Regions from separate parts of the Polaromonas sp. DSP2-3-2b2 genome, predicted to be linked through region 2. Evidence: predicted binding sites of a transcription regulator. Region 2 holds the regulator's gene; each other region holds the start of a gene.
The links. Region 2 encodes sigma-54, which starts transcription at its own class of promoters, with help from an activator protein. Its sites were predicted from a motif close to TGGCANGNAANCTGCTTT; they were not measured.

Region 1 (11,060 bases), on a different contig from region 2:
CCGGGGGCGATGCCGCGACCTGCGTGGACAGCTCGCCCGGTCCGAAGTCGTAGGTCGTGGCGCGGGTCGGCTTGTCGATCACCGAGCACCCGGTGGCCAGCGCCAGCACACTTATCAAGCAAAAAAGCCGTTTTGCGCAATGCTGTCTGGCGCTGATAGCTACTGAATTAATAGCATTGAAAGAAAACTTGAAAGCCATCATGGTTGGTCTCCGTTGGCGTTAAAGCCGGTTTCGCCAGGCCCCGGCACGACCGGACCGTTGCCAAAGATCAGCGCTTGCGGGTTGTCATCGACGGCGTTCACGGTGCGGCGCAGCTGGCGCATGGTGCGCGCCGTTTCGTCGGCCACCTCGCCCAGCTTGGGCAGCGTGGCCGCGCTGAAGGTTTCCACCCCGGCCGCCAGCGCCGCGCCGCCGTCCTTGAGCCGGTCGAGCGGGCCGCCTTGTTCATTCAGGCGCCGCGCGGTCAGGCTGACCTCATCGGTCACGCTCTTGACCGAGCGCAGGGCGGCCTGCGCGTCCTTCGACAGCGCGGGCAGCGTCGCCACGGCCGGCTCCAGCGCCTTGGCCACGCGATTGATGCTGCCGGCGGCTTCGGCGAGCTGCGTGACGGCGGTGTTGATCGCCGCTTCGTTCTGCGCGGACAGCAGCTGGTTGATGCGCGTGGTTGCCTGCTCGGCCTGGTCGAAGATCACCCCGCCCTGCTTGAGCAGCTTGTCGATGCCGCCCTGCTTGAGCGGAATGCGCGGCGGATCGTCGTCGTTGGGCACCAGCCGCTGGCTGGAGCTGCCGTCGTCGTCGAGCTGGATGAAGCCCAGGCCGGTGACGCCCTGGGACGCCACGGTGGCAAAGGTCGAGCGCGTCACCGGCGCGGCCTCGTCAATCGACACGCGGATCAGCACATTGCCCTTGACCTTCTGGTCAAAACCGATGCGCTCGACCTTGCCGACGGCCACACCGCGATAGCGCACCGTGGCCTGCGGCTGCAGGCCGGAAACGGTCTCGGAGGTGCTCATCTCGTACAGGTTGCGCTCGGTGTTGTCGCGCGTGAGCCAGATGGCCAGCAATGCCAGCAGGGCGGTGACGAGCACCACGAACGCGCCGGCAATCAGCGCATGGGCTTTGTTTTCCATGATTGAAAAACCTTTCTAGATCGAAGGGGCGGTTGGTTGGTTCAGCAGCGCCATCGCCCGCTGGCCACGTTCGCCCAGGAAAAAGTCGTGAATGAAGGGATGCTCGAACGCCACCACCTTGCGCGGCACGTCGTTGATGATGACTTTTTGCGACGCCAGCACGGCAATGCGCGTGCTCAGCTCAAAAATCGTGTCCAGGTCGTGCGTGACCATCACCACCGTCAGCCCCATGCCTTGGTGCAGCGAGCGCAGCAGGGCGCAAAAGCTGTCGGCGCTTTCGGGGTCAAGTCCGGCGGTCGGCTCGTCGAGCAGCAACAGCGGCGGGTCCATGATCAGCGCACGCGCCAGCGCCACCCGCTTGATCATGCCGCCCGACAGGTCGCTCGGCATCTTTCCGGCCGCGTCAGCGGGCAAGCCGACCATCTGCAGTTTGACCATGGCCGCCTCGCGGATCAGCTCGGCGGGCAGGCAGTTGAGCTCGCGCAGCGGAAAAGCGATGTTCTCCAGCACGGTGAAGGCCGAGAACAGCGCGCCCTGCTGGAACAGCATGCCGACCCGGCTGGCCGCGCCGCGCTTGCCCAGTTCGGCGGCCGGCTTGCCGAGCACGGTGATCTCGCCCTGCGTCGGCGTTTCCAGCCCCAGCATCTGGCGCAGCAGCACCGTCTTGCCGGTGCCCGAGCCGCCAACCAGCGACAGCACCTCGCCGCGCTCGACCGTCAGGTCGAGGTCCTTGTGCACCACGGTTTTCTTGTCGCCGTGGGCAAACACCGTCCACAGCTTGCGGATTTCAACGACAGGTTCGGTCATGGCAGGTGCCTTTCAGCGGGGCAGGCCGCAAGCGGGCACCGGGGAGGCCCCCATCCCAGCCTTCCCCCAGCGGGGGAAGGAGCAAGAGCGGATACGGCGTGCCTCGAAAGACAGCCGAGGGAGGCAAGGCGCACACACCGCATTCCCTGCAAGCCAGGGCCGCAGGGCCGGCTTTGCCGGACTGCAGGCGCAGCGGCCCCCTCGGGGCTGAAGGCAGCGGCTCCGAGTCCGCCTGCGCGGGCTTGGACAGCCTGAAGATGCGCCGCCTCTGGCGGCGTGGCGCCCTGCAAGGGCAGCGAACCACGCGAAGCGGGGAGCGTGGGGGCCATCTAGATGCCCACGCTTTTGAACAAGACGGCGAACAGCGCATCGACCAGGATGACGACGGTGATCGACGTGACCACCGACGCCGTCGTGCCCTGCCCCAGGCTTTCGGTGTTGGGCTTGACGCGCAGGCCGTAATGGCAGCCGACCAGCGCGATCAGCAGGCCGAAGACGACCGACTTGGCCGTCGCCAGCGTCAGGTTGGACACGCTGACGGCCGCCGGCAGCGCGTTGATGAAGTAAGACGGCGTCACGCCCATCGACACATCAGCCGCCAGCATGCCGCCGAGCAAGGCGGCAATCGTGGTCCAGACGCTGATCAGCGGCATCACCACCGCCAGCGCAACGGCGCGCGGCATCACCAGCCGAAAGCCCTGCGCAATGCCCATGACGCGCATCGCGTCGAGTTCTTCGGTCACGCGCATCACGCCGATCTGCGCGGTGATGGCCGAGCCGCTGCGCCCGGCAATCAAAATGGCCGCGAGCACCGGCCCCAGTTCGCGGATCAGCGAAATGCCCAGGATGTTGACAATGAAGGCATCGGCGCCGAACTGGCGCAGCTGCTGCGAGATCAGGTAGGCCAGCACCACGCCGATCAAAAAACCCACCAGCGCCGTGATCGGCAGCGCGGTCGCGCCAAAATGGTAAAGATGGCCCGACAGGTCGCGCCACGGCCCCTGCTGCGGATGGCGGATCAGCCGCAGCAGATCGAGCAGCAGCTGGCCCAGCAGGCGCAGCATGCCCTTGACATGGCCAAGCAGTTCAAGCAGCCGCCCGCCGAGCATCAGCAGCGGTTCGGACCAGGGCGAGCGGCGTGGCGGCGCCAGGCCGACGGTGAATTTTTCCACCGTCTCCAGCATTTCCCGCTGTTCAGGCGCCAGTTGCAGGTCGGACGGCCAGCGATGGCGCCACGCCGTCCACACCACCTGCGCGCCCAGGTAGTCGAGTTTTTCAATGTCGTCCAGGCGCCACCGGGCAGGCGTGGCCGCGTTGGGCACCAAGCTGTCGAGCTGCGCGCTCAGCGCGTCCCAGGCGGGCGCCAGCGTCAGCCGGGCGGCGGTCCAGCTTCCCAGCAGGCGCACGACCCGGCCTTCAGGCAAGTCCTGAACTTCAAGGCGCGGCGGTGAGTCATCAAGGGGCATGCAGGCAACAGGGTGAAATGGCCACCGGAAGGCAAGGGAGATTCAACACAAAGGCAATCATGGTAACTGCTGAAAATGCAGAATCCCGGCGTACGGTCGAGATTCGCCATGGTCCTACAGGGGTTGGCGCCTGCCGGTGCGGCTGGTTGACCTTGGTCATCGGGCAGGCAAACGGGTAATCCCCGTGACGCAACACGGCCGGGTTTTGCCACAATGCAAGTCGAGCCCACCAGAACCTTATTTCATGCACGACCAGAACCTGACTTTCGACTACATCATCATCGGCGCGGGCACGGCCGGCTGCCTGCTGGCTAACCGGCTGAGCGCCGACGCGTCCAAGCGCGTGCTGCTGATCGAGGCCGGCCGCAAGGACGATTACCACTGGATTCACATTCCGGTCGGCTACCTGTACTGCATCGGCAACCCGCGCACCGACTGGCTGTTCAACACCGAGCCCGACGCGGGTCTGAACGGGCGCTCGCTGCGCTATCCGCGCGGCAAGACACTGGGCGGCTGCTCCAGCATCAACGGCATGATCTATATGCGCGGCCAGGCGCGCGACTACGACCGCTGGGCCGAGCTGCTAGGGGACAGCGACTGGACCTGGGACAACGCCCTGCCGCACTTCAAGCTGCACGAAGACCACTACAAGGGCGCCGACGCGCTGCACGGCGCGCGCGGCACGGCGCCGGCCCTGATGCAGGACAAGGCCCAGCCCTACCAGCAAATCCTGCGCCACCGCAACGCCGGCGGCGAATGGCGCGTGGAAAAGCAGCGCCTGCGCTGGGACGTGCTGGATGCATTTGCCGAGGCGGCGACCCAGGCCGGCATTCCCCAGACGCCGGACTTCAACCGGGGCAGCAACGAAGGCGTGGGCTATTTCGAGGTCAACCAGAAGAACGGCTGGCGCTGGAACACCGCCAAGGCCTTTTTGCGCCCGACCTGCCTGGGCCGGCCGAACTTTGAACTCTGGACCCACGCGCAAGTCAGCAAGCTGGTGATCGAGCAGCAAGGCGATGGCAGCCAGCGCTGCACCGGCGTGGAAGTCTGGACCGGCCAGGAGCGCGTCACGGCGCTGGCGACGCGCGACTCGGGCCCCATGGGCGAGGTGCTGCTGTGCGCGGGCAGCATCGGCTCGCCGCATATCCTGCAACTCTCTGGCATAGGCCCGGCGGCCCTGCTGCAGCAGCACGGCATTGCTGTGGTGCAGGATTTGCCCGGCGTGGGCGCCAACCTGCAGGACCATTTGCAGATCCGCTCGGTGTACAAGATCCGGGGCGACCAGGAGAGCCGGCGCTGGGGCCTGTCGCTCAACACCATGGCCAATTCGCTCTGGGGCAAGGCGCGCATCGGCATGGAATACGCGCTGCGCCGCACCGGGCCGATGAGCATGGCGCCGTCGCAGCTCGGCGCCTTCACGCGCTCATCGCCCGACCAGCCGTACCCGAACATCCAGTACCACGTCCAGCCGCTGTCGCTCGACGCGTTTGGCGAGCCGCTGCACAGCTTCAATGCCTTCACCGCCAGCGTGTGCAACCTGAACCCGACCAGCCGGGGCAGCGTTCGCCTGAAGACCGGCGCCTTTGCCGACGCGCCGGCCATTTCGCCCAATTACCTGAGCACGGCCGAGGACCGGCAGGTGGCGGCCGATTCGCTGCGCATCACGCGCAAGATCGTCAGCCAGGGCGCGCTGGCCAGATACCAGCCCGAGGAATTCAAGCCGGGCGTGCAGTTCCAGACCGACGAGGACCTGGCGCGGCTGGCCGGCGACATTGCCACGACGATTTTTCACCCGGTCGGCACGACGAAAATGGGCCGGGCCGACGACCCGATGGCGGTGGTCGATTCGCACCTGTGGGTGCGCGGCATTCGCGGCCTGCGCGTGGTCGATGCCGGCGTGATGCCGCTGATCACCAGCGGCAACACCAACTCGCCCACCTTGATGATTGCGGAAAAGGCGGCGCAGTGGATACAGGCCGGCGTCTAGGCGATGCAGGACGGTTGGCGGCGCAGCGTTGCCTGCCCGCTCAAGGTTGCCCACCGCTATTGCTCCGTAATTAATAGCTGCTTGCGCATGCCAGCCGTGCGCAATAGGCATTTTTGATGCTGAAAATCCGTTTTCACCTGAAATGAGCGCGCCTTAGCGCAGCCCCTTGATGTAGCGCGGTTCACTGGGCCGCAGCGTACCGCCCGCGCCGATCTGGCTGTCGCCAAACGCGCTGTCGCCGCCCGGCTCAAGCGGCAGCGCCGGCCGGGCGCCCAGCGCGCGGTCGTTGTACTCCCTGGCGGCATCCGACACCCGCTGGGCCAGCGGCCAGCGGCCGGTGGACCGGCGCGCCGGCAAAAGCCATTGCGGCCTCCAGCCTGTCGGCCAGCAGGCCCAGGTCGTCATGGCCGCCTTCGGCAGCTTTGTGATGCGCCAGGCGGATGATTTCAGCCGCATAGGCCGGGTTGCTGGCCAGCCATTCGGTGTCGGTCACGCGGCCGGTCTTGCGGCGCATCAGCACATGCAGGTGGGCGGCAATCGCCAGTTTTTCGTTCGAGGACATCGTCAATGCTCCTTATTGAAGGTCAGCCAGTCGGTCAGGTTCCCAGGCGCTCGGCATGCTGGTCGATGTCCAGGCCATCGCTTTCCGCCGTCTCGTCCACGCGCAGGCGCACGCACAGCGAGGTCAGCCACAAGAGCAGGCCGGTCATCACCAGGCTGTAGGCCATGACGCTGGCAACGCCGACGAACTGCACCAGCACGCTGCCTTCGACGCCTGAAATGGACTTGCTGGCAAACACGCCGGTGAGCAGCGAACCGACGATGCCGCCGACACCGTGCACGCCAAAGACATCGAGCGAATCGTCGGCCTTGAGCAGGCGCTTCAGGCCGGTGGCGCCCCAGTAACAGGCGACGCCGGCAACAACGCCAAAGACCACGGCAGAACCCGGCGACACATAACCGGCCGCCGGCGTGATGGCCACCAGCCCCGAGCACAGGCCCAGCAGCGAAGGGCGGCCGCGCGCCAGCCATTCGGCCGCCATCCACGACAGCGCGCCGGCCGAAGCGGTAATGTGCGTGACCGCCATGGCCAGCCCGGCCCGCCCGTCAGCCGCCACGGCGGAAGCGGCATTGAAGCCGAACCAGCCGACCCACAGCAAGCCCGCGCCGGCCATGGTCAGGCCCAGGTTGAAGGGCGAAAACGGTTCGACGCCATAGCCCCTGCGCGGCCCCAGCGCATAGGCGCAGACCAGCCCGGCCATGCCGGCGTTGACGTGCACCACCGATCCGCCGGCAAAATCCAGCGCGCCCAGGCGCGCCAGCCAGCCGTTCGGCTCCCAGACCCAGTGGGCAATCGGCGCATAAACCACGACCGTCCACAGCGACATGAAGATCAGCGTGGCCGAAAAGCGCATGCGCTCGACAAAGGCGCCGACCACCAGCGACGCCGTGATGATGGCAAAGCTGAGCTGGAACATGGCGTAGACCGACTCGGGAATGTTCGGCGCGATATGGCTGACCGCCACCATTTGCGCGTCCTTGAGGTAGTCCAGCCCGGAAAACCACATCCGCCCAGTGCCGCCGAGCACAGGGCCGAGCGTACCGCTGCCGGGGGTGAAGGCAATCGAATACCCGACAGCAAACCACAGCAGGCTGACGATCGCGCAGGTGGCTACCACGCAGGCCATGACATTGAGCACGCTCTTGCGCCGCACCATGCCGCCGTAAAACAGCGCAATGCCCGGCAGCGTCATGAGCAGCACCAGCGCGGTCGCGGTCATCATCCAGCCGGTGTCGGCGCTGTTGATGGTTTCAAGGCCGACCCGGCCCGGCTGCGTCAGGGGCGCGGCAGCGGCCGGCATGGCGCTGTCCTGCGCGCCCAGGGAAACGTCCGAAGGCGACTGGGCCCTAGCCGGTTGCGTGGCCAGGCCCATGCCCAGCCAGAAACACAAACTCAGCACAATCCATCGCATTGCATGTATGCAGGCCTGTCTTTCTTACCTAGATGTTTACAAAAATTTCAACGTAGTAACAAAAAACACGATCTGTGCCGGTTTGTACAAACCGGTAAAAACAGTGAAGAATCAGCGAGTGCGTGCATGAAAATGCGGTGATCGGCCCTACCGCCAGCGCTCCATGAGAGTGCTCACGACGATGCGCTTTGAGCGTTTCATCTGCGGGAAATCCCTGATGCACTGTCTCAGGGCACCCGTTACATTAAAAAACTTGCTGTCGAGCCTTGCTGCTCGCAATGCAGGGAGTTGAGGAGACATTTAAAAATAGAAAATACGGCATTGCAAAAAATGTTTGTTTGACCAAAAGCGCTGGCAACCCCGGCGCTTTTTTTCGTCCCGACCTTGCCATTCAGGCATCAAAAATGGCTTTTGCGCATGCTGCGCATGCGCCGATTGCTATAAATAACAGAGCAAAAAACCAGCCCGGCGGGTGCGACAATCGCCGCCATGGAATTGCTGCTTGTTTCGATGGCGTCGCTGCTGGCCGGTTTTGTGGACGCCATCGTCGGCGGCGGCGGCCTGATTCTGGTGCCGGCGTTGTTCGCCGTCTTTCCCACCACGCACCCGGCGACCTTGTTCGGCATCAACAAGGGCGCGTCGGTCTGGGGAACGGCGGTGGCCACGACCCAGTACGCGCGCCGCGTCCAGATGCGCTGGTCGGCGCTGCTGCCGGCGGCGGGGGCCGGGTTTTGCGGCTCGCTGGCGGGCGCCTGGCTGGTCACGGTGATCGACCCGGGCTTTCTGCGCAAGGTTCTCCCTTTTGTGCTGCTGGCCGTGCTGGCCTACACGCTAATCAAAAAGGACCTGGGCCGCCACCACACACCGCGTTTTTCCGGCCATGCCGAAACCCTGGCAGCCTGCTGCATCGGCTTGGTGCTGGGGTTTTACGACGGGTTTTTCGGTCCCGGCACGGGCAGCTTTTTCGTTTTTCTGTTCGTGCGCTGGCTGGGCTACGACTTTTTGAATGCGTCGGCGTCGGCCAAGCTGCTCAATACCGCAACCAACCTGGCGGCCCTGGGCCTGTTTGCCTGGAAGGGCCATGTCTGGTGGCATTTCGCGCTGACCATGGCCGTGGCCAATGTCGCGGGCAGCCTGCTGGGCACGCGCCTGGCGCTCAGGCACGGGGCGGGTTTCGTGCGGCTGGTGTTCATTGGCGTGGTCGGCGCGCTGATCCTGAAAACCGGTTTTGATGCTTTCCTGAAATAGCCTTGAGCGCACCGGCGGCCGGGTTGCGCGCAGGGTTGCGCGCAGGTTAAGGCGCGCTGTCTGGTGCAGGAATGACTGCAGAAGCCGGTCCGGCCGGCTTCTGGATGGCCTTGGCAGCCTTGACCGGTTTGGCGGGCTGGACAGCTTTGCCCTTGGCGCCGGCCGGTTCGGCCTTCTGAACGGCGGCGGCTTTTTGCGCTGCGGCCGACACCGTGGCGCCCGGCGTGTCGCCGACCAGCAGCGCATTCATGTCAAGGGCCAGGCGTGGCTTGCCAATCGGTGCCGCAGCCCGGCCCGTCTGCACCGCCAGCATGTCTTCCTCGCTCGGGTACTGGCCCAGCAGCACATAGTCAAACACCCTTCGGGCAATCGGCGCGGCCACGCCGCCGCCCCAGCCGGCATTTTCAACAATCACCGCCAAGGCAATCCTCGGGTTGTCGGCCGGCGCAAATGCCATGTACACCGCATGGTCGCGCTGGTGCTCTTCCAGCCGGGACTTGTTGTACTTGTCGTTCTTGCCAATGCTCACTGCCTGCGCCGTTCCGGTCTTGCCGCCAGACAGGTATTGCGCGCCGGCAAACACCTTGGTCGACGTCCCGCCCTGCGTCACGCCGACCAGCGCCTTGCGGATGATGGCCACGTGCTCGGGCTTGTAGCCCAGGTTGACCGGCGGGTCGGCCGGCAACGGATGCAGCGCGCGCGTCACCGTGTCCTGCGTGCCCATCACCAACCTGGGCTTGTGCTTGATGCCGTTGTTGGCCAGCGTCGCCGTGGCCTGCGCGAGCTGCAGCATGGTGAAGCTGTTGTAGCCCTGGCCGATGCCCAGCGAGATGGTTTCGCCGGCAAACCATTTCTGCTGCTCGGGCCGCTTGAAATAGCTGCGCTTCCAGGCCTGGTTGGGCAGCACGCCGCGCACCTCGCCGTTGATGTCGATGCCGGTGGGCTGGCCAAAGCCCAGCGGCGCCATGAAGTCGTGGATGCTTTCTACGCCCATCTCGTTGGCCAGCGTGTAGAAATACACATTGCTCGACTCGACAATCGCGCGGTTCATGTCCATGGCGCCGCCGCGCTCGTTTTCCGGGCTGCCGAAGCGGTGGCCGCCGAACATGAAGAAGCCCGGGTCGTTGATGATGGCGCTGGGCGAGCGCTTGCCGGTCTGCAGCGCGGCCATGGCCATGAAGGGCTTGTAGGTCGAGCCCGGCGGATAGGTGCCGCGCAATGCCCGGTTGAGCAGCGGCTTGTCGATCGACTCGTTGAGCGCCTGCCAGCTTTCCTGGTCGATGCCATCGACAAACAGGTTGGGGTCGAACGTGGGTTTGCTGACAAACGCCAGCACCTCGCCGTTTCTGGGGTCCAGCGCCACCAGCGCGCCGCGCCGCGCGCCGAACATGTCCTCGACCAGCTTTTGCAGGCCGATGTCCAGCGACAGCATCACGGTGTTGCCCGGCGTCGCCGGACTGCTCGCCAGCTTGCGCAGCGCGCGGCCGCCGGCAGACGTTTCCATCTGCTCGACGCCGGTCTGGCCGTGCAGCTGCTGCTCGAAGCTTTGCTCGACGCCGAGCTTGCCGATGTAGTCGGTGCCGCGGTAGTTGCCGTCTTCCTCGCGGTCCTCGATGGCGTCCTTTTCAGCCTGGTTGATGCGGCCGATGTAGCCCACGACATGGCTGCCCAGCTCGCCATAGGGATAGCTGCGAAACAGCCGGGCTTTGATGTCCACGCCCGGAAAGCTGAAGCGCCGCGCGGCAAAGCGCGCCACTTCCTCATCGCTCAGGCGGGTGCGCAGCGGAATCGACTCGAAGCTTTTCGATTCTTCGCGCAGGCGCTTGAAGCGGCGCTTGTCGCGCGGCTGGATATCGATCAGCTGCTCCAGCGCGGCGATGGTCTCGTCCAAGTCCGCGACCTTGGACGGCGTGATTTCCAGCGTGTAGGCCGAATAGTTGGATGCCAGCACGATGCCGTTGCGGTCCAGGATCAGGCCGCGATTCGGCACGATGGGAACAATCGCCGTGCGGTTGCTTTCAGCCTGCGCGCGCAGGTCTTCGTGGCGATGCACCTGCAGGTAGAACAATCTGGCCGCCACCAGCGAAAAGCACAGAAAAACCACCAGGCCGGCCACCAGCACCCGGACGCGAAACCGCGACAGCTCGGCTTCAACGTTTCTGAGTTCAGTCATGGGTTTGGGATTCGGCGTGGGTTAAAAAGTGCCGGGTGGCGCAATGGAAAAGCGGGAAAGTCGTTCACAAGGCAGAACGGGGTCATTAAAACAGGGGCATCTGATCAGTTGGGGACAGAGCTTGCCGCTGGCCTTCGGCTGGCGGGCTGCGGTCTGTCCCGCAAAGCCTCACAAGGGTCGGTTTTCATCGCGGTCTGGCGTTCGCAATTGCGGCACCAGCAGCAGCACGCTCGCCACCGGCCACAGCAGCGCTTCGGCCAGCGGCGCGACCCCCA
Region 2 (7,999 bases):
CGCCGCGCACCTGCACCGCATGCGCGACGCCGGCGCGTTCGGCATTGCGCTCGGCAAAATCGACCATGCGGAAGGACACATCGCTGCCGAACACCGGCGCCGTGGGTTCGGTAATCGCCGCTTCGGCCTGGTCGAGCAGGCCTTCCCACACGTGGCCCTGGAAGGGCAAATACTTCTGGAAGGCAAAGCGGCGGTTGATGCCCGGCGCGATGTTGCAGGCGATCTGCGCCGCCTCGATGACGATGGTGCCCGAGCCGCAGCACGGGTCGTACAGCGGCACGCCGTCCTTGCACAGCTGGTCCCAGCCGCTGGCGGCGATCATCGCGGCGGCCAGCGTTTCCTTGAGCGGCGCGTCGCCCTTGTCCTCGCGCCAGCCGCGCTTGAACAGCGGCTCGCCCGAGGTGTCGATGTACACCGTCACGGTGTCGGTGGTGAGGTGCACATACACGCGCACGTCGGGCCAGCGGGTATCGACGCTGGGGCGCACGTCGTTGAACTTGTGCCGGAAGCGGTCGGCAATCGCGTCCTTGATCTTGAGCGCGGCAAAGTTCAGGCTTTGCAGCGGGCTGTGCTGGGCGGTGATCTCGACCTTGAAGGTCTGCGCGGGCGTGAACCAGATTTCCCAGGCGACGCTGGCCGCCGCGTTGTACAGGTCCTGCTCGCTGCGGTAGGTGCCGTGCTGCAGCTCGATCAGCACGCGCTGGGCCAGGCGGCTGTGCAGGTTGAGCTGCAGCGCTTCGCGCCACGAGCCCTGCAGCTGCACGCCGGCGCGCCAGGCCTTGCCCTCGATGCCGGTGATGCGCCGGACTTCGGCGGCCAGCAGGTTCTCGACGCCGGCGGCGCAGGGGAGGAAGAGTTGGAGTTGGTTCATAAGTTATCTCACTGTGCTGGGCTGATTGTGAGGAGCCGCAGCTTTGTTGGGTAGAACCCGTATCTACATCAGGGCGAACGGATAAAGAGCGAACCACACGCAGTGGCAAGGATGCAGCGTGTCGCTCCCCACCAGCAGGGGCCGCGGGACTGGCTTTGCCAGACCGCAGGCGCAGCGGCCCCCTCGGGGGGGCAGGGAGTTACGCGAAGCGAACGACCGTGGGGGCAACATCACAGCGCTTTGCGTAAATTCGTGGGCGCGATGCGCAACGCCTCGCGGTATTTGGCCACCGTGCGGCGGGCGCATTCGATGCCTTGCTCCTTGAGCATTTCGGAAATCTGGCTGTCGCTGAGCGGCTTTTTCGGGCTTTCGATTGCTATGAACTGCTTGATCAGCGCGCGCACGGCGGTGCTGGACGCATTGCCGCCGCTCTCGGTGCCCAGGCCCGAGCCAAAGAAATACTTCAGCTCGAAGGTGCCAAACGGCGTGCCCATGTACTTGGCGGTGGTGACGCGCGAAATCGTCGATTCGTGCAGGCCCAGTTCGTCGGCGATCTCGCGCAGCACCAGCGGCCGCATGGCGAGCTCGCCGTGGGTGAAGAAGTTTTTTTGCCGCTCGACGATGGCGTTGCTGACGCGCAGGATGGTGTCGAAACGTTGCTGGATGTTCTTGATGAACCAGCGCGCTTCCTGCAGCCGCTGCTGCAGCGCCTGGCCGCCGCCCCGGCCGCCGTGCTGGCGCAGGGCGCTGGCGTAGATGTCGTGGACCCGCAGCCGGGGCATGACGTCGCTGTTGAGCGTGACCTTGAAGCCCCGGCCGGCCTTGACGACGATCACGTCGGGAACGATCAGGTTGCGCTCGACATTGGCAAAACGCCGGCCGGGCTTGGGGTCGAGCCGGGCGATCAGGCCAATCGCGCCCTTGATGGCGTCTTCGGGGAATTTGCACAGGTGCGACAGGCGCTTGACATCGCGCTTGGCCAGCAACTCCATCGGCTGCTGGCAGATCGCCATGGCGGCGCACGACTCCAGGCTGTTCTTGCACTCAAACAGTTGCAGTCGCAGGCATTCGGCCAGGGTGCGCGCGCCGACGCCGGCAGGCTCCATGTGCTGGAGCAGTTGCAAGGCGATGGCGAACTGCTCTTCCAGTTCTTCGGCCTGCTCCGGGTCGCCGCTGGCCAGTCCGGCGGCGAGCGACGCCAGGCTGTCTTCGAGGTAGCCGTCGTCGTTGAGCGACTCGATCAGGAAGTGCAGGGCGGCGCGGTCGAGTTCGGACAGGCGCAGGCCGAGCGCCTGCCGGTGCAGGTGGTCTTGCAGCGACTCGTGCGCGCCGGTCAGGTCGGACGCTTCGGCGTTGCTGTCGTCCAGGTTGTTCTTGCGCGCTGGTGCGTCGCCGCCCCATTCGCTGTCGTCGGGCGAAGACTCGACCGAGCCATCGCCTTCCCAGCTTTCTTCCAGCGCGGCCTCGGTGCCGGCCTCTGCTGTGGTTTCAGACTCTTTTGATGCGCTTGCGCTTGCTGTGTCTGCGCTTACAGCTATTGAATCCGTAGCAGACTCGAATTCGCGGCTGTCCTGGCTGACCGGGGTGTCGGTCTGGTCCAGGCCAAATTCCTCGCGCGGCGCGCTGTCGTCCGCCAGTTCGAGAAACGGGTTTTCATCGAGCATCTGCTCGACTTCCTGGCTCAGCTCCAGCGTCGAGAGCTGCAGCAGCCGGATCGACTGCTGCAGCTGCGGCGTGAGCGCCAGGTGCTGCGAAACGCGCAGTGAAAGTCCTTGTTTCATGACTGGCGCATCACATCTTGAAGTGTTCGCCCAAATACACCCGGCGTACCTCGGTGTTGTTCACGATCTCGGCCGGCGTGCCGTTGGCCAGCACATGGCCGTCGCTGATGATGTAGGCGTGATCGCAAATGCCCAGCGTCTCGCGAACGTTGTGGTCGGTGATCAAGACGCCGATGCCGCGCGACTTGAGAAAACCGATGATGCGCTGGATCTCGATCACGGCAATCGGGTCGATGCCGGCAAACGGCTCGTCGAGCAGGATGAAGCGCGGCTGGGTGGCCAGGGCTCTGGCAATCTCGACGCGGCGGCGCTCGCCGCCCGACAGCGACAAGGCCGGCGAGTCGCGCAGATGGTCGACGCGCAGGTCCTTGAGCAGCGCATCGAGCCGCGACTCCAGCTCGGCGCGGCCCAGCGGCTTGCCGGCGGCATCGCGCTGCAGTTCCAGCACGGCGCGAACGTTTTCCTGGACTGTGAGTTTGCGAAAGATCGACGCTTCCTGCGGCAGGTAGCTCAGGCCCAGGCGCGCGCGCTTGTGGATCGGCATGTGCTCGACCGGCTGGCCGTCGATGGAAATCTCGCCCGCATCGGCGCGCACCAAGCCGACGATCATGTAGAACGAGGTGGTCTTGCCCGCGCCATTCGGGCCCAGCAGGCCGACCACCTCGCCTTTTTGCACCGACAGCGACACGTCCTGCACCACCAGGCGGCTGCCGTAGGACTTTCGCAATCCGTGGGCAACCAGGCTGCTGGACGTGTCGAGGCGAACCGCGCCCTCCTGCGGAGGTATTTTTTCAATCGCTCGATTCATGGGGTCAAGGTGCTTTCGGGGCTGCGCCCGTGCCCAGCGTGGTGCTGGGGCGTAAAACGGGCGCCGGTCCGCCGGCTGGCGGGGCGGCGGTGGCGCCAGACACCGTGCCGCGCGGCGACAGCATGGCGCGAACCCGTCCGCCGGGATTGTCGGCGGTGCGGGTTTGCGCGCCGGCGTCGACCGTGAACACATCGGTGTTGTTGTCGTACACGATCAGCCCGCCGGTGGTTTCGTCGCTCAGCGTCGCGCCCTTGAAGCGGCGCACCACGGCGCGCTTGATGAATTTCACCAGGTCGGCGCGGCTGTCGTATTCGATCCGCTCGCCTTCGCCTTCGATGTACTCATCGACGCCGTCGCGCTTCTTGCGGTAGTAGGCCAGCTTGCCCGGCGCCGCCGTGGCCACGGCCAGCTGGTAGCCCTCGGGGTCCTGGCTGACCTCCACCAGTGCGCCGCGGATGATGGTCGTGCCCTTGGTGATGACGACATTGCCGGTGAACACGCTGGTCTGCTTGAGGTCGTCATAGCGCAGGGCATCGGCCTCGGCATTCATCGGCTTGTCGCGGTCGGCCTTCTCGGCTGCAGCGGGCAGCGCCACGCCTGCGGCGAGGAAGGCCATCAAGAGGAAAGAACAAAAGGAGCGTTTCATAAGGCACGAATCTTGCAGCTATGGGTTCTGCCATTGTAGCCACGCCGGTCGCAAGAATCGCAGGAGCGCGCAAACAGAGTTGCATGACCTGGACGGCCCATTGCAAAGTTTTCCTGCCCTGGCTGTTATTCCAATTCGCGTTGGAAACGGTCATTTCGTTGCGTTGCCAGGCACTTCCTGCGAAACATCATGGCTGGACGGCATAACCGGCGGCCAGCGGAACACTAAAAGTTCTTTCCTGTCGGCACGCGTTGCGACGAAGCGTGCCTTTCCTTCGCAAGACGCGCTGCACCGGGCAGTTCCTCCCACGCGGAGTGCTCTGCCCAGCGTGCGGACCGTCGCTAGTTGCAGAGCAAGGCGCATCATCATCTGGTTGTGTGGGATACCACCGGCGCCGGCGCTTCCGGGCTTATGGCCTGCAGGCTGGCTTCTTCCCCGACGTCGTACGACCCAAAGACTTCACGGGCCGAGCGGGTTTCGGGCAGCACATAAACAATGCCGTCCGTTCCGGTAAACGCAGGACTCACCACGTTGTCGTAAAACTTGACGGGAATATTGATGCAGCCGTAAGAAATCCGGCGCTCTGACGGCGACGAACTGGCCAGCCTTTCGGCGCGGCGTTCCTTGGCTGTGCCAGTGGCGACACGGTGCATGGAAATGGCAGTGTCGTAGTCCACCCAGAGCATCTCGTCGCCCTTGAGGTTCTTGTCCAGGTTAGCCACGAAACGGCCTGCCGGCGTGGTGCGTTCCTCCGGGCCAATGGCTGACAGCTTTTTGGTTCCAATGCCAGGAACGGAGTGATCACCTATGGCCAGTCCGAGCAGCGCGGAAGATTCTCCGCGCAGCTTGCCCTGCGCATCGAACACGAAGACCTTTGCGTCTCGCTTGTCCACGATGACAAAGGGCTTGTTGAGGTTGTCGCCAGAATCCACCACCCAATGGGCCACATGTCGGGCTTCCTTGGAGGCGCTGGCCTGTCCGAAGCTGGCGCGTTTTGAGCTTTTTCCCGCTACTGTGGATTGCGTTTGCGTGACCGTTGGCAGGGAGTTGCCGTCACCTGCCAGCGCAGAAAATGCCAACCCAGAGCCTGGCAAATGCGCAGCCTCATGCGATGCATACGCCTGGGTGCAAATCAATCCTGTGGCCAGCAAGCCCAGGAAAATTTCTCGGAGCATGAGCGCCAGTATTTTTTCGGGTTTTCTCATAACCGCTTTATTAATTGCGTTCCGGTTTGGGCTTGCGTACTGGCGCCTCGTATTTCTCGGGCGGCGTTTCGACCGGCACCGCTACAGGCACCACGACCAGTGGTGTTGGTGGCGTTACAACGACCAGGACAGGAGGCGGCATTGGCGTTGGCGGAACGACTGTAAAAACGTATCCGGGCGGAACGACGGCAGGCGGTGTTGACGGCGTCAACACGGGAGGCAATGGCGTCTGTTCCGGAACCGAAACAACCGGCGGAGACACAGCTGGGCCTCCACCTGTACCTGTACCTGTACCTGTACCTGTACCTGTACCTGTACCTGTACCTGTGCCTGTGCCTGTGCCTGTGCCTGTGCCTGTGCCTGTGCCTGTGCCTGTGCCTGTGCCTGTGCCTGTGCCTGTGCCTGTGCCTGTGCCTGTGCCTGTGCCTGTGATATTCGCGGTTGTTTTCCCAACAATAGGCGAGCAGCAAGTAAGCGGGAGGGCAAAGTTAGTTGCGGTTCCGCCAGTCAAGATCGGGCCTTTCGTAAGGGTAAAGCCGGTAAAGCTGATCGTCTTGTCCGTTCCTACGTCCGCAGCATCGAAATTGGCAGTACCACCAGCGGTATTCAAGGTGACACCGGCAGGGGTGCCCTTCAACCCGGTGAATGTTGCCGTGGTCGTGCCATCGAAAGTCTTGTTCGCTCCGTCCGGGAACACCAGCATGTATTGCGTCAGCGGTCCGCCGGTGCCGGTGAAGAAAGTCGAATAATTTGTCGGCGTTGCGTACGAGCTCGGATTGTAAAAAATGTTGGTCGGTGTAACGCCAGCCGGCCCTGTGGTGGTAATGTACGTGCCAGTAGTAAAGGCCACGGTGCCACCCGCAGTACCCGGCCCGGTACCCGCAGTGCCGGCAATCAGTGTCAAGCCGCGCGGCGTAACCGGACCGGTGGGGGGGGAGGAGTCGGCGACGCTACCACTCAGTGTAAGAAGTGCCGCCCCGTTGAACGAATTGCTCAGGTTGATATTGTTTCCGGCACATATTTCGATATTGCCGCTGGTGGTCGTAATGCCCGAGAGCGTGTTGAGAGCAGTCCTCAAGACGTTCACATCGTGACCGGCGCTCAATAAGACGTTGCCACCGGTATTAGGCGTGGCAACAACACCGGTCGTCGTAATTAGCGCGTTCACGTTGATGTCCCGGCCACAACACACCACCAGGTTTCCATTGGTGGCGGTGATCGCCGCGTTGATGTTCACGTCCCGGGCGGCGTTCAAGGTCAGCGTCGTCGCACCTTTCGCGCTCGCGGCTCCGTTCCACGTGATCGCCGCACCTACGGTGATATCACCGAATTCGCTTCCGCTCGCGCCGGTGTTCGTCGTAGTGATCGTGACGTCGGTGCCCAGTAGTCCGACGCCGCTGAGGATGGTCGTGATGTCGGATACAGCTATATTGGACGAGTTCGCGCCGGGAGTCGGTGAGAAGACGCCGCCGGTGTTCGTATCGTTAGACGTTGCCGCGGCCGTGATGGTCACGTCGGCAGGGTCGAGCAGCCAGGTGCCGTTTTGGCCGTGCGGCGCACCGGCGCTGAGCTTGATGCCCCCAACGTCCAGCCAATGGCCGGAGGTTTCGATCAGGCCACCGTCGCCGCCCTGCGCGCCGCCGCGCGCCGTGATGCTGCCGTAAGCGCGCGTCGAGTCGTTCGACCACAGCACGACGGTGCCGCCGCTGCCATTGGTGATGGCGTCAGCCGTAATCGTGGAGTCCGCGCTCATGTAAGTCGCGGAAGCATTCTGTACGGCAGGGTTGTTGCCCTGGAAGCCGCCGCCGACGAGTACGGTCCCGCCGCCGGCGTCGCCAGAGGCATTGATGTGCCCGCCGAACAGGCCCACGTGCTGGCCCGTAGCCGTGACGTTGCCGCCGGTTTGCCCTGCGCCCGTGCCGGAGGCATCCAAAGTGCCACTAATATTCACAGTGCCGCTTTGCATGCCGCCCAGCAGTTTGATCGTGCCATTGTGGTTCTCGACGGTCTGCGCCTGAATCACGCCGGTGTTGTTGACCACGCTCTGCAACAGGCTCCCCGCCGCCTGCGCGGTCAGCAGCACTTGGCCGCCGTCGGCCTGGATCAGGCTACCGTTCTGCACCAGCGCGTTCACCGCGCCCTCGTTCACCGTGACATTGAGCAGACTGTCCCCGGCCAGGTCGAGGGTGATGGCGTTGCCGGCGGCGAGCGCCACCGTGCCGAGTCTGGCCGAGATCACACCTTCGTTGCTGACGCTGGCACCCAACAAGGCAACATAACCGCCGTCGGCGTTGATGTTTCCCTGGTTGAGTATCGAACCGCCGCCCGCACCGGAAAATTTGTAGTTGCCGGCCATGAAATCACTGTCGGTGATGTTCAGTGTGGAGGCGACCAGTCCGCCCACATTGACCGACGCGCCCTTGCCGAACAGGATGCCGTTGGGGTTGACCAGGAACACCTTGCCGTTGGCCGTGAGGCTGCCCAGGATGCTGGAAGGATCGGAACCGATGACGCGGTTCAGCGCGACCGAACTGCTGCCCGGCTGCACAAACTGAGCCGACTCGCCAGCCTTGATGCCAAAGCTCTGCCAGTTGATCGCCACGTTGGGCGTGGTCTGGGTAATTGTCATGTTGCCGGACGTGCCGCCAATGGTGGCGCTGCCAGCCGACACGACGCCGCCTACAGGCT
Region 3 (11,060 bases), on a different contig from region 2:
GCTGGTGCGCGCCGAACGGATTTTTCGCAAGCGTCCGGGGCCAGTGTGATGGACGTGTTGACCCAAGCGAAACTGCAGCGCGTCAAGGCCGTGGTGATAGGCGCTTCGGCCGGTGGCGTGGATGCGCTGCTGGGCATCCTGTCGGGACTGCCTGCCAGCTTTGGCTTGCCGCTCGTGGTGGTGCTGCACCTGTCTGAGAGCCATCACAGCCAACTGGCGGAGATTTTCCGGCTGCACACGCCCATGCAGGTGCGGGAGGCGGCGGACAAGGATACGCTGACGCCAGGAACGCTCTACTTTGCACCGCCAGGCTACCATTTGCTGGTCGAAACAGACCATTCGCTGTCCCTGAGTTGCGAGGCGCCAGTTCATTTTTCACGGCCGTCGATCGATGTGCTGATGGAGTCGGCAGCCGACGCCTACGGCCTGAACCTCGCCGGCATCGTGCTCACCGGCGCCAACGCGGACGGCGCCCGGGGGCTGGCCAGAATTGGCCAGCAAGGCGGCCTGACGGTCGTGCAGGACCCGGCCGAAGCCCGCATGGCCGCGATGCCGGAAGCGGCCATCCGCCTGCGCCAGCCTGACTTGATACTTGATTTGAAAAGCATCCACAGCCTGCTGCTGGAAATGGGAAAGAATTCATGCTGAACGACAACAACGTCAACGTCATGATCGTTGACGACCTCCCCGACAACCTGCTGGCGCTCGAGGCCGTCATCCGCCTGGAAGGCCGGACAGTTTTTCAGGCGTCCAGCGGGGAGGAAGCGCTGGCCTTGTTGCTGACGCATGAATTTGCGCTGGCCATCCTGGATGTCCAGATGCCGGGCATGAACGGTTTCGAGCTGGCCAAACTGATGCGCGGCACGGAAAAAACACGCCACATCCCGATCGTTTTCGTGACGGCTGCCGGCAAGGAATCGAACTTTGCGTTCAAGGGCTATGAAAGCGGCGCGGTGGACTTTCTGTACAAGCCGCTCGATGTGCAGGCCGTCCAGTCCAAGGTCAATGTGTTTGTCCTGCTTTACCGGCAGCGCCTTGAGACCCGGCGACAGGTGCTGGCGCTTGAAAAAAGCAGGAAGGAACAGGAAGCCTTGCTGGAAAACCTGCAGGCCACGCAGATGGAACTGCAAAAAGCCCTGAAGCTGCGCGACGAGTTCATGTCGGTGGTGGCGCATGAACTGCGAACGCCGCTGAACACCCTGTTCATGGATGTCCAGATGCGAAAAATGCTGCTGGAGCGCGGCAAGCTCGCGGTTTTCGACGCCGCCTACCTGGAAAAAATGGTCGCGCGTGACCAGCGCCAAGTCCAGAGCATGATGCGGCTGATCGACGACATGCTCGATGTCACGCGCATCCGCAGCAACCGGCTGTCACTCCGCCCCGGCCCGGTCGACCTGCCGGCCTTGCTGGCCTGCGTGGTGGGCCACCTCAGCCATCAGGCGCAGGCCGCGGGCAGCGCCATCACCCTGCATGCCGACCAGCCGGTAACCGGTTGCTGGGACGAATTCAGGATTGAGCAGGTGGTGACCAACCTGCTGACCAATGCGCTGCGCTACGGCAACGGCAGGCCGGTCGAGGTCAGCCTGGTCCTGCTGGGCGACAGCGTGGCCATCCACGTCCGCGACCAGGGAGGGGGAATACCCGCCCGGGACCAGCAGCGCATCTTCGATCCCTTCGAACGGGCCGTGGGCCAGGACGACAGCACGACCGGCCTAGGGCTGGGCCTGTACATCACCCGGCAGCTGGTCGAAGCACACGGCGGAACGATCAGCGTGCAGAGCCGGGAAGCCGAAGGCGCGCAGTTCAGCGTCACGCTGCCGCTGGCCGTGCCTGCCACGGCGTCACTCTGATCTGCCTGCAAGGCGGTGCCCGGCGGCCCTGCTGCGAGCATGAGAAAATGGCCGATTGAATTTCAGACAACGACAGGACTTTCCCCATGGACGCAGAACACATCAACATCATTTCCAACCAGATCGAGGACCTGAGCAACCGGGTGAATGAACTCAGGGGGTATCTTTGACTATCCTGCCAAAGCCCGAAAACTGAACGAAGTCAACGCCGCGCTAGAAGACCCGAAGGTCTGGGACAACCCCAAGCGCGCGCAGGAACTCGGCCGCGAGAAAAAATCGCTCGAAGACGTGGTGCTCATCCTGGACCGGCTGGAGCAGGAACTTTCGGACAACACCGAGCTGTTCGAAATGTCCAGGGACGACAACGACGAGGCCGGCATGCGCGCCATTGAAGGCGAAGCCGCCAAGGTCGCCGCCGAAGTCGAAAAGATGGAATTTCGCCGGATGTTCAACAACCCGGCCGATCCGCTCAATTGCTTCCTTGACATCCAGGCCGGCGCCGGCGGCACCGAAGCCTGCGACTGGGCCAGCATGCTGTTGCGCCAGTACCTCAAGTACGCCGAGCGCAAGGGTTTCAAGACCACCATCGAAGACGAGTCCGCTGGCGACACCGCAGGCATCAAGGGCGCGACCATCAAGATCGAGGGCGAATACGCCTTTGGCCTGCTGCGCACCGAAACCGGCGTGCACCGGCTGGTGCGCAAGTCGCCGTTCGACTCGTCGGGCGGGCGCCACACCTCGTTTGCCTCGGTGTTCGTCTATCCCGAGATTGACGACTCGATCGAGATCGACATCAATCCCGCAGACGTGCGCACCGACACCTACCGCGCCAGCGGCGCCGGCGGCCAGCACATCAACAAGACCGACTCGGCGGTGCGCCTGACGCACATCCCGACCGGCATCGTGGTGCAGTGCCAGGAAGGCCGCTCGCAGCACGGCAACCGCGATGTCGCCTGGAAACGCCTGCGCTCGCGCCTGTATGACTTTGAGTTGCGCAAACAGCAGGAAGCGCAGCAAAAGCTCGAAGACACCAAGACCGACGTCGGCTGGGGCCACCAGATCCGCAGTTATGTGCTGGACAACAGCCGCATCAAGGACTTGCGCACCAACTACGAAACCTCGGCCACGCAGAAAGTGCTCGACGGCGACCTGGATCCGTTTATTGAAGCGTCCCTGAAACAGGGCGTCTGACGCCGGTTCATGCCGGTTATTTGAGTTTTGAAAAAATAATTAACAGGAAGTCACCATGCTGCAAATGATTGATGATCGCGGAACTGGACCGGGAGCCGTGGTCATCAACCGCGCCGACTACACCGCTCCCGCTTACTGGATTGACACCGTCGACCTGTGTTTTGACCTGGACCCGGTGAAGACGCGCGTGCTCAACAAGATGCTGCTCCGCCGCAACCCGGAGGTGCCGGCACAGCCGCTACGGCTGGACGGCGAGGAACTCAACCTGGCGCGGGTGCTGGTCAACGGACAAGGCGCGTCGTTCAAGATGGAATGCGGCCAGCTGGTGCTGTGCGACCTGCCCGATGCCTTCGAGCTCGAAATCTTCACCACCACCTGCCCGGCCAAGAACACCAAGCTGATGGGCCTGTACGTCAGCAACGACTCGTTCTTCACCCAGTGCGAAGCCGAGGGCTTCCGGCGCATCACCTATTTCCTGGACCGGCCGGACGTGATGGCTAGCTACAGCGTGACCTTGCGCGCCGACAAGGCGAAATACCCGGTGCTGCTGTCCAACGGCAACCTGGTGGCGCACGGCCCGCTCGACGATGGCCCGAACGGCGCGCGGCATTTCGCCAAATGGGTCGATCCGCACCGCAAGCCCAGCTACCTGTTCGCGCTGGTCGCCGGCCAGCTGGTGGCGCGGGAGCAGCGTATCACCACGCGAGCCGGCAAAGAGCATCTGCTGCAGGTCTATGTACGACCCGGTGACCTTGACAAGACCGAGCACGCCATGGTCTCGCTGATGCATTCGGTGGCTTGGGACGAAGCGCGCTTTGGCCTGCCGCTGGACCTGGAGCGCTTCATGATCGTCGCCACCAGCGACTTCAACATGGGCGCGATGGAAAACAAGGGCTTGAACATCTTCAACACCAAGTACGTGCTGGCGAACCAGGCGACGGCCACCGACATCGATTTCTCGAACATCGAAAGCGTCGTCGGCCACGAGTATTTCCACAACTGGACCGGCAACCGCATCACCTGCCGCGACTGGTTCCAGCTCAGCCTGAAGGAAGGCCTGACGGTGTTCCGCGACCAGGAGTTCTCGCAGGACTTGTGCGACCAGCCTTCAGCTAGAGCCGTCAAGCGCATCGAGGACGTGCGCGTGCTGCGCACGGCCCAGTTCCCCGAGGACGCGGGCCCGATGGCGCATCCGGTGCGGCCTGACAGTTACATTGAGATCAGCAACTTCTACACCGTCACGATCTACGAAAAAGGCGCCGAAGTCGTCCGCATGATGCAGACGCTGGTAGGCCGTCAGGGCTTTGCCAAGGGCATGACGCTCTACTTCGAGCGGCATGACGGCCAGGCCGTGACCTGCGACGATTTTGCGCAGGCCATTGCGGACGCCAATCCGATGTCGGATCTGGCGCGCCTGCTGCCGCAGTTCAAGCGCTGGTACAGCCAAGCTGGCACGCCGCGGCTGGAAGCGCAGGGCCGGTACGACGCAGCCGCCCGCAGCTACACGCTGACCCTGTCGCAAACCTGCTGGCCCACTCCAGGCCAGCCGGCCAAGGAACCGTTCGTGATTCCGGTCGGCCTCGGCCTGCTCGGCGTAGACGGCCAGGATGTGCCGCTACAACTGGATGGCGAAAGCGCGCCTGCTGCAGGAACGCGCACCGTCGTGCTGACGCAGGCGAGCGAAAGCTTCACCTTCGTCAACCTCGACGCCGAACCCGTTCCGTCCATTCTTCGCGGCTTCACCGCGCCCGTCGTGCTGGAGTTCGACTACCGGGATTCCCAACTGCTGCATCTGCTGGCGCACGACAGCGACCCCTTCAACCGCTGGGAAGCCGGCCAGCGCCTGGCGGTCAACAGTGCTGTTATCGCTATTAAAAAAATAGCTAATGATGCAGGCGCATCATGCGCAAACGTGTTAAATGATGCTTATTTAGACGCTATGCGCGAGATCCTGCGCCACCCGACGCTCGATTCCGCCTTCAAGGACCTGGTGCTGACGCTGCCATCCGAAACCTATCTGGCCGAGCAGCTCGACGTGGTCGATCCGCAGCACATCCACGCCGTGCGCGAAGCCATGCGCCAGCAACTCGCCACCGCCTTCCGTGCCGATTGGGAGGCGGCGTACGAAGCGAATCACGACACCGGCGCCTACACGCCCGACCCGGTTTCGAGCGGCCGGCGCGCGCTGGCCGGCATGGCCCTGACACACCTGTGCTTGGCCGCGCGGGAAAGTGGCGACACCGTATGGCCCGGCAAGACGCTGCAGCGTTTCAAGGACGCCGGCAACATGACCGACCGCTTCAACGCCCTGGCGGCGCTGGTGTCCAGCAGCCATCCGCTGGCTGCCCAGGCGCTGGCCATGTTCCATGCCCTGTTCAAGGACGAGGCGCTGGTCATCGACAAGTGGTTCAGCCTGCAGACCGGCGCACCCGATCGCGGCGGCAACATCCTGCCGGCGATCAAGCAACTCATGAAGCATGCCGACTTCAGCCTGAAAAATCCGAACCGCGCGCGCAGCGTGGTCAGCACCTTCTGCCAGGGCAACCCGGCGGGCTTTCACCGCCTTGACGGGGCTGGCTACACCTTCTGGTGCGAACGCGTGGTCGAACTCGACGCCATCAATCCGCAGGTCGCCGCCCGGCTGGCGCGCGCGCTGGACCGCTGGAGCAAGCTGGCCGAGCCCTACCGCAGCCAGGCGCACCAGGCAATTGCCCGCGTTGCCGCCCGCACCGACCTGAGCAAAGACACGCACGAAGTGATCACGCGCGCCCTGGGCCACTGAGCCCGGCAGGCCCCTTATTCATTTACCGACTGGAGTTTTTCCTGATGTCCAAAAAGATTTCCCTCACGCGTTACCTGGTCGAGCAGCAGCGCCTTGAAGGCCACATTCCGCCCGAGCTGCGCCTGCTGCTAGAAGTGGTGGCTAGAGCCTGTAAAGGCATCAGCCAGGCCGTCAACAAAGGCGCGCTGGGCGACGTGATGGGCACCGCCGGCAGCGAAAACGTCCAGGGCGAAATCCAGAAAAAGCTCGACATCATCGCAAACGAAGTGCTGATAGAAGCCAACGAATGGGGCGGCCACCTCGCCGCCATGGCGTCTGAAGAAATGGAAGGCATTTATGTCGTGCCCAACCGTTACCCCCAGGGCGAATACCTGTTGATGTTCGACCCGCTCGACGGCTCCAGCAACATCGATGTGAACGTCAGCATCGGCACCATCTTCAGCGTGCTGAAAATGCCCGATGACGATCGCGGCGTTGACGAAGGCGACTTTCTGCAACCGGGCAACCAGCAAGTGGCCGCCGGCTACTGCGTCTACGGCCCGCAAACCACGCTGGCGCTCACCGTGGGCGACGGCGTGGCCATGTTCACCCTGGACCGCGAGCAGGGCTCGTTTGTGCTGACCGAAGAAAACGTGACCATCCCGGCGGACACCCAGGAATTTGCCATCAACATGAGCAACATGCGGCACTGGGACGAGCCGGTCAAGCGCTACATCGACGAGTGCCTGCAGGGCAAGGAAGGCCCGCGCGGCAAAGACTTCAACATGCGCTGGATTGCCTCCATGGTGGCCGACGTGCACCGCATCCTGACGCGCGGCGGCGTGTTTTTGTACCCGTGGGACAAGCGCGAGCCCGAAAAGGCCGGCAAGCTGCGCCTGATGTATGAAGCCAACCCCATGAGCTGGCTCATCGAACAAGCCGGCGGCGCCGCCACGAACGGCAAGCAGCGCATCCTTGACATCCAGCCGACCAAGCTGCACGAACGCGTCAGCGTGATGCTGGGTTCCAAAAATGAGGTCGAGCGGGTAACCGCCTATCACTCCGGGCTATAATCTAAGGCTTAAGCCGGTGTAGCTCAGTCGGTAGAGCAGCTCATTCGTAATGAGAAGGTCGGGTGTTCGATTCATCTCTCCGGCACCAAACCAGACAAGGGTTCATTACTATTAAAATAGTAGTGGACCCTTTTTCTTTGGCAATCTGTCAAGAGCAGATGCAAGAGGATTTCCGGGAATCTGACCCGCCCATGCACAGCCGCGAAGCCTGTACAGCCAAGGATTCCTTCGCGCCATTCCAGCTACGCCAGCCGAGCCGCCATCGGCCATGTGCATAGTCTGCGGTTGTCTGCACAACCTCACCAAATACCTGTCGGTCATTCATCCGGGAAAAACCCCATCCATGGCTGGAGTAGTTAAAGTTGCAGGCAGCCCAAAGCATCTGGTCATCGCTGCTATAAATGGAAAGTCTGGGCATGAATCGTGCGTCCGGAACAATCGTCCAGTTTTCAGCGATACGGCCCAGTCCGCGTCTCCCCCTCGTTCATCGAAAGGCATCCTCCCATGGCCATCCGTGTCGCGCTGCACCACAAAACCAGCTACCACTATGATCGCCCGGTCACCCTGTCGCCGCATGAGGTTCGGCTGCGACCGGCGCCCCATGCACGCACGCCGATTCTTTCGTATTCGCTGACCGTCACGCCAGAAGACCACTTCATCAACTGGCAGCAAGACCCTTACGGCAATTACATCGGCCGCTACGTATTCCCTGAAAAATCAGACAAGCTTGAATTCACGGTTGACCTGGTGGCGGACATGACCGTCATCAATCCGTTTGATTTTTTTGTCGAAAAGTATGCCGAGTTTTTTCCCTTCAGCTACCCGGTACAGCTTGCTGCGGAGCTGAGCCCCTACATGCGGTCGGAAAAACCAGGCGAACTGCTGGTTGAATGGGTGGCGGCGGCCCGGCGCGATATTTTGAAAAAAAACCTGGCGACCAACGACTTTCTTGTGGCCGTCAACCAGCGCCTGCAGGGCGACATCGCTTATTTGCTGCGGATGGAACCCGGCGTGCAGACACCCGAGGAAACGCTGCAAAAGCGCTCGGGCTCCTGCCGCGACAGCGGATGGCTGCTGGTGCAGATCATGCGCGAAATGGGCCTGGCCGCACGCTTCGTGTCGGGTTACCTGATCCAGCTGCGCGCCGACCAGGCCTCGCTGGACGGCCCGAGCGGAACCGAAGTCGACTTCACCGACCTGCATGCCTGGACCGAGGTGTATGTTCCCGGCGCCGGCTGGATCGGGCTGGACCCCACATCGGGCATGCTGGCCAGCGAAGGCCATATTCCGCTGGCCTGCACGGCCATGCCGTCGTCGGCGGCGCCGGTGACCGGCTTTACCGACAAGGCCGAGGTCACGTTTTTTCATGAAATGACGATCACGCGCATTCATGAAGACCCGCGAGTCACCAAGCCGTACAAGGAAGAAGACTGGCAGAAAATCAACCTGCTCGGCCAGCTGGTCGATGCCGACCTCAAGCGCCAGGACGTGCGCCTGACCCAGGGCGGCGAGCCGACCTTTGTGTCCATCGACGACATGGACGGCGCCGAATGGAACACCCTGGCGCACGGCGACAAGAAACGTGAACTGGCCGGCCAGCTCATACACCGGCTGAAAAACCACTTCGCGCCTGGCGGCATGCTGCATTACGGCCAAGGCAAGTGGTACCCGGGCGAGCCCTTGCCGCGCTGGGCGCTGAACATTTACTGGCGCATCGACGGCCAGCCGATGTGGTTTGATCCCACGCTGTTCTCGGACGAGGCCAAACCTGACGGCTATGGCAGCGAAGACGCTGAACGCTTCAGCGCTGAACTGGTCAAGGCGCTGGGCTTGCCGGCCTTCAGCCAGATTCCGGCCTATGAAGATGTCCTGCAGCAAGCCCGGCTAGAGCAAGGCATGCCGGTCAACCTGGACCCGCTTCAGGCTGACCTGAAAGCGCCGGAACAGCGGCGGCGCCTGGCGCGCCTGCTGGAAGACGGGCTGGGCGAGGTCGTCGGTTATGTCCTGCCGCTCAAGCCCCGGGACCTGGACCCCACCATCGCACTGGGAACTGCCTGGCGCACGTCCCCCTGGCCGCTCAAGCGCGAACACCTTTACCTGACCGAGGGTGACTCGCCCATGGGGCTGCGCCTGCCGCTCAATGCGCTGCCCTGGGTGCTGCCAGACGAAAAAGAGCCTGAGTTCGATGTCGATCCCTTCGCACCGCATACTTCGCTCGATGCCGGAAGGAAGGAAAAACGGGGAACGGCCAAGGCGAAAAAGCCTGTTCCTGCCGACGAGCAGCCCGAGCCACGTGAAGTGATCCACACCGCGCTGTGCGTGCAGGTGCGGGGCGGCCGGCTGCATGTTTTCATGCCGCCGGTCAAACGCATCGAGGACTACCTGGCGCTGGTCACGTCGGTCGAGAACACGGCGGCCAAGCTCAAGCTCAAGCTGTGGATGGAAGGCTATCCGCCGCCGCGCGACCCGCGCATCAAGTTGCTCAGCGTCACGCCCGATCCCGGCGTCATCGAGGTGAACATCCACCCGGCAGCCAGCTGGAACGAGCTGGTCTACAACATGACGACCCTCTACGAAGAAGCTCGGCTAACGCGCCTGGGCACCGAAAAGTTCATGGTCGATGGCCGCCATACTGGCACCGGCGGCGGCAACCATGCGACCCTTGGCGGCGCGACCGCCGAAGACAGCCCGATGCTGCGCCGGCCCGACCTGCTGAAAAGCCTGATCACCTACTGGCAGAACCATCCGGCGCTGTCGTACCTGTTTTCGGGCACCTTCATCGGGCCGACCAGTCAGGCGCCGCGCGTCGATGAAGCGCGGGACGACAACCTGTACGAACTGGCGATTGCCTTCCAGCAGATGGACAAGGTGCTGCCCACCCTGCAGCCGGGCGACAAACCCTGGATGGTGGACCGCCTGCTGCGCAACCTGCTGGTCGATCTGACCGGCAGCACCCACCGCTCGGAATTTTCCATCGACAAGCTGTATTCCCCTGACGGCCCGACCGGCCGCCTGGGGCTGGTCGAATTCCGCGCCTTCGAGATGCCGCCGCACGAGCGCATGAGCCTGCTGCAGATGCTGCTGTTGCGCGCGCTGGTGGCGCGTTTCTGGCGCCAGTCTTACCAGTCAAAATTAGTGCCTTGGGGCACCGCCCTGCATGACCGCTGGATGCTGCCGCATTTCGTGGCGCAGGACATCCGCGATGTGGTCAAGGATTTGCGCGCTTCGGGCTATGCCTTTGAAGAGCATTGGTTCGACCCGTTCATCGAATTCCGGTTTCCGCGTTTTGGCACCGTCGCCTATGAAGGCGTGGAGATGGAACTGCGCCAGGCCATCGAGCCGTGGAATGTGCTGGGCGAGGAAATGAGCGCCGGCGGCACCGCGCGCTATGTCGATTCGTCAGTCGAACGCATGCAGCTGCGGGTGCGCGGGCTGACCGACGGGCGCCACGTGATTGCCTGCAACGGGCGCATGCTGCCGCTGCATCCGACCGGCGTTCCGGGCGAGTATGTGGCCGGCGTGCGTTTTCGCGCCTGGAGCCCGTGGTCCGCACTGCACCCGACCATCGGGGTGCAGGCACCGCTGACGTTCGACCTGGTGGACACTTGGAGCGGCCGCGCCATCGGCGGCTGCACCTACCATGTCGTGCATCCGGGCGGGCGCAGCGAGGAGCATTCGCCAATCAATGCCAATGCTGCCGAGGCACGGCGCTTCGCCCGCTTCTGGTCGCACGGGCATACGCCGGGGCCGATGAATGTGTACAAGGAAGACCTGAATCCGGGCTTTCCCATGACGCTTGATTTGCGCTGGCAGCCTTATTGACGGTATCCTTACGCTGTCCTCCCCAACGCGGATGCCTCGTTCTGAGTCATCCGCGTTTTTGCTGGAGCGAAATCACGCTGACCTTCCATCACGGGGGCGCAAGGCGCCTGACCAATTTTTGCTACTGAATTTATAGCTGCTTTCGTATACAGGAATTGCGCAAAAGGTATATTTGATACTAAAAAAGTTGCTGGCTGGTTAAAACGAATGCGCTCCAGAGAAATACCCGATCCGATGCTCAATCAACTGCTTGCCGGTTACCCCGCTTCGCCCGACAGTTTTGATGAAATGCTGGATGGCTCGAACCAGCCACGCGCGCACTGGCGCACCTTCCTGGACAGCCTGGCGCACGAAGCGCCTGAC

Region 1: a site for sigma-54 is predicted at 7,427-7,444, ahead of ACP7AD_RS11655 (ammonium transporter). Genes of this name have one in related genera too.
Region 3: a site for sigma-54 is predicted at 7,288-7,305, ahead of ACP7AD_RS00460 (DUF2126 domain-containing protein). Genes of this name have one in related genera too.

What each region holds. Positions count from the first base shown of each region.
Region 1 covers NZ_JAFCTH010000012.1:16,834-27,893, forward strand. The annotation lists gene ACP7AD_RS11625 (ABC-type transport auxiliary lipoprotein family protein) at 1-202, opposite strand, end outside; gene ACP7AD_RS11630 (MlaD family protein) at 199-1,131, opposite strand; gene ACP7AD_RS11635 (ABC transporter ATP-binding protein) at 1,147-1,938, opposite strand; gene ACP7AD_RS11640 (MlaE family ABC transporter permease) at 2,268-3,404, opposite strand; gene ACP7AD_RS11645 (GMC family oxidoreductase) at 3,649-5,391, shown strand; gene ACP7AD_RS11650 (hypothetical protein) at 5,639-5,953, opposite strand; gene ACP7AD_RS11655 (ammonium transporter) at 5,988-7,364, opposite strand; gene ACP7AD_RS11660 (sulfite exporter TauE/SafE family protein) at 7,854-8,612, shown strand; gene mrdA (penicillin-binding protein 2) at 8,659-10,785, opposite strand; gene mreD (rod shape-determining protein MreD) at 10,954-11,060, opposite strand, start outside.
Region 2 covers NZ_JAFCTH010000023.1:5,989-13,987, forward strand. The annotation lists gene ACP7AD_RS15685 (THUMP domain-containing class I SAM-dependent RNA methyltransferase) at 1-871, opposite strand, end outside; gene ACP7AD_RS15690 (RNA polymerase factor sigma-54) at 1,102-2,652, opposite strand; gene lptB (LPS export ABC transporter ATP-binding protein) at 2,663-3,460, opposite strand; gene lptA (lipopolysaccharide transport periplasmic protein LptA) at 3,465-4,106, opposite strand; gene ACP7AD_RS15705 (hypothetical protein) at 4,472-5,311, opposite strand; gene ACP7AD_RS15710 (filamentous hemagglutinin N-terminal domain-containing protein) at 5,322-7,999, opposite strand, start outside.
Region 3 covers NZ_JAFCTH010000001.1:79,786-90,845, forward strand. The annotation lists gene ACP7AD_RS00425 (CheR family methyltransferase) at 1-49, shown strand, start outside; gene ACP7AD_RS00430 (chemotaxis protein CheB) at 49-648, shown strand; gene ACP7AD_RS00435 (hybrid sensor histidine kinase/response regulator) at 642-1,850, shown strand; one part of gene prfB (peptide chain release factor 2) at 1,937-2,017, shown strand; one part of gene prfB (peptide chain release factor 2) at 2,019-3,041, shown strand; gene pepN (aminopeptidase N) at 3,097-5,823, shown strand; gene ACP7AD_RS00450 (class 1 fructose-bisphosphatase) at 5,868-6,875, shown strand; tRNA gene ACP7AD_RS00455 (tRNA-Thr) at 6,888-6,963, shown strand; gene ACP7AD_RS00460 (DUF2126 domain-containing protein) at 7,380-10,697, shown strand; gene ACP7AD_RS00465 (circularly permuted type 2 ATP-grasp protein) at 10,932-11,060, shown strand, end outside.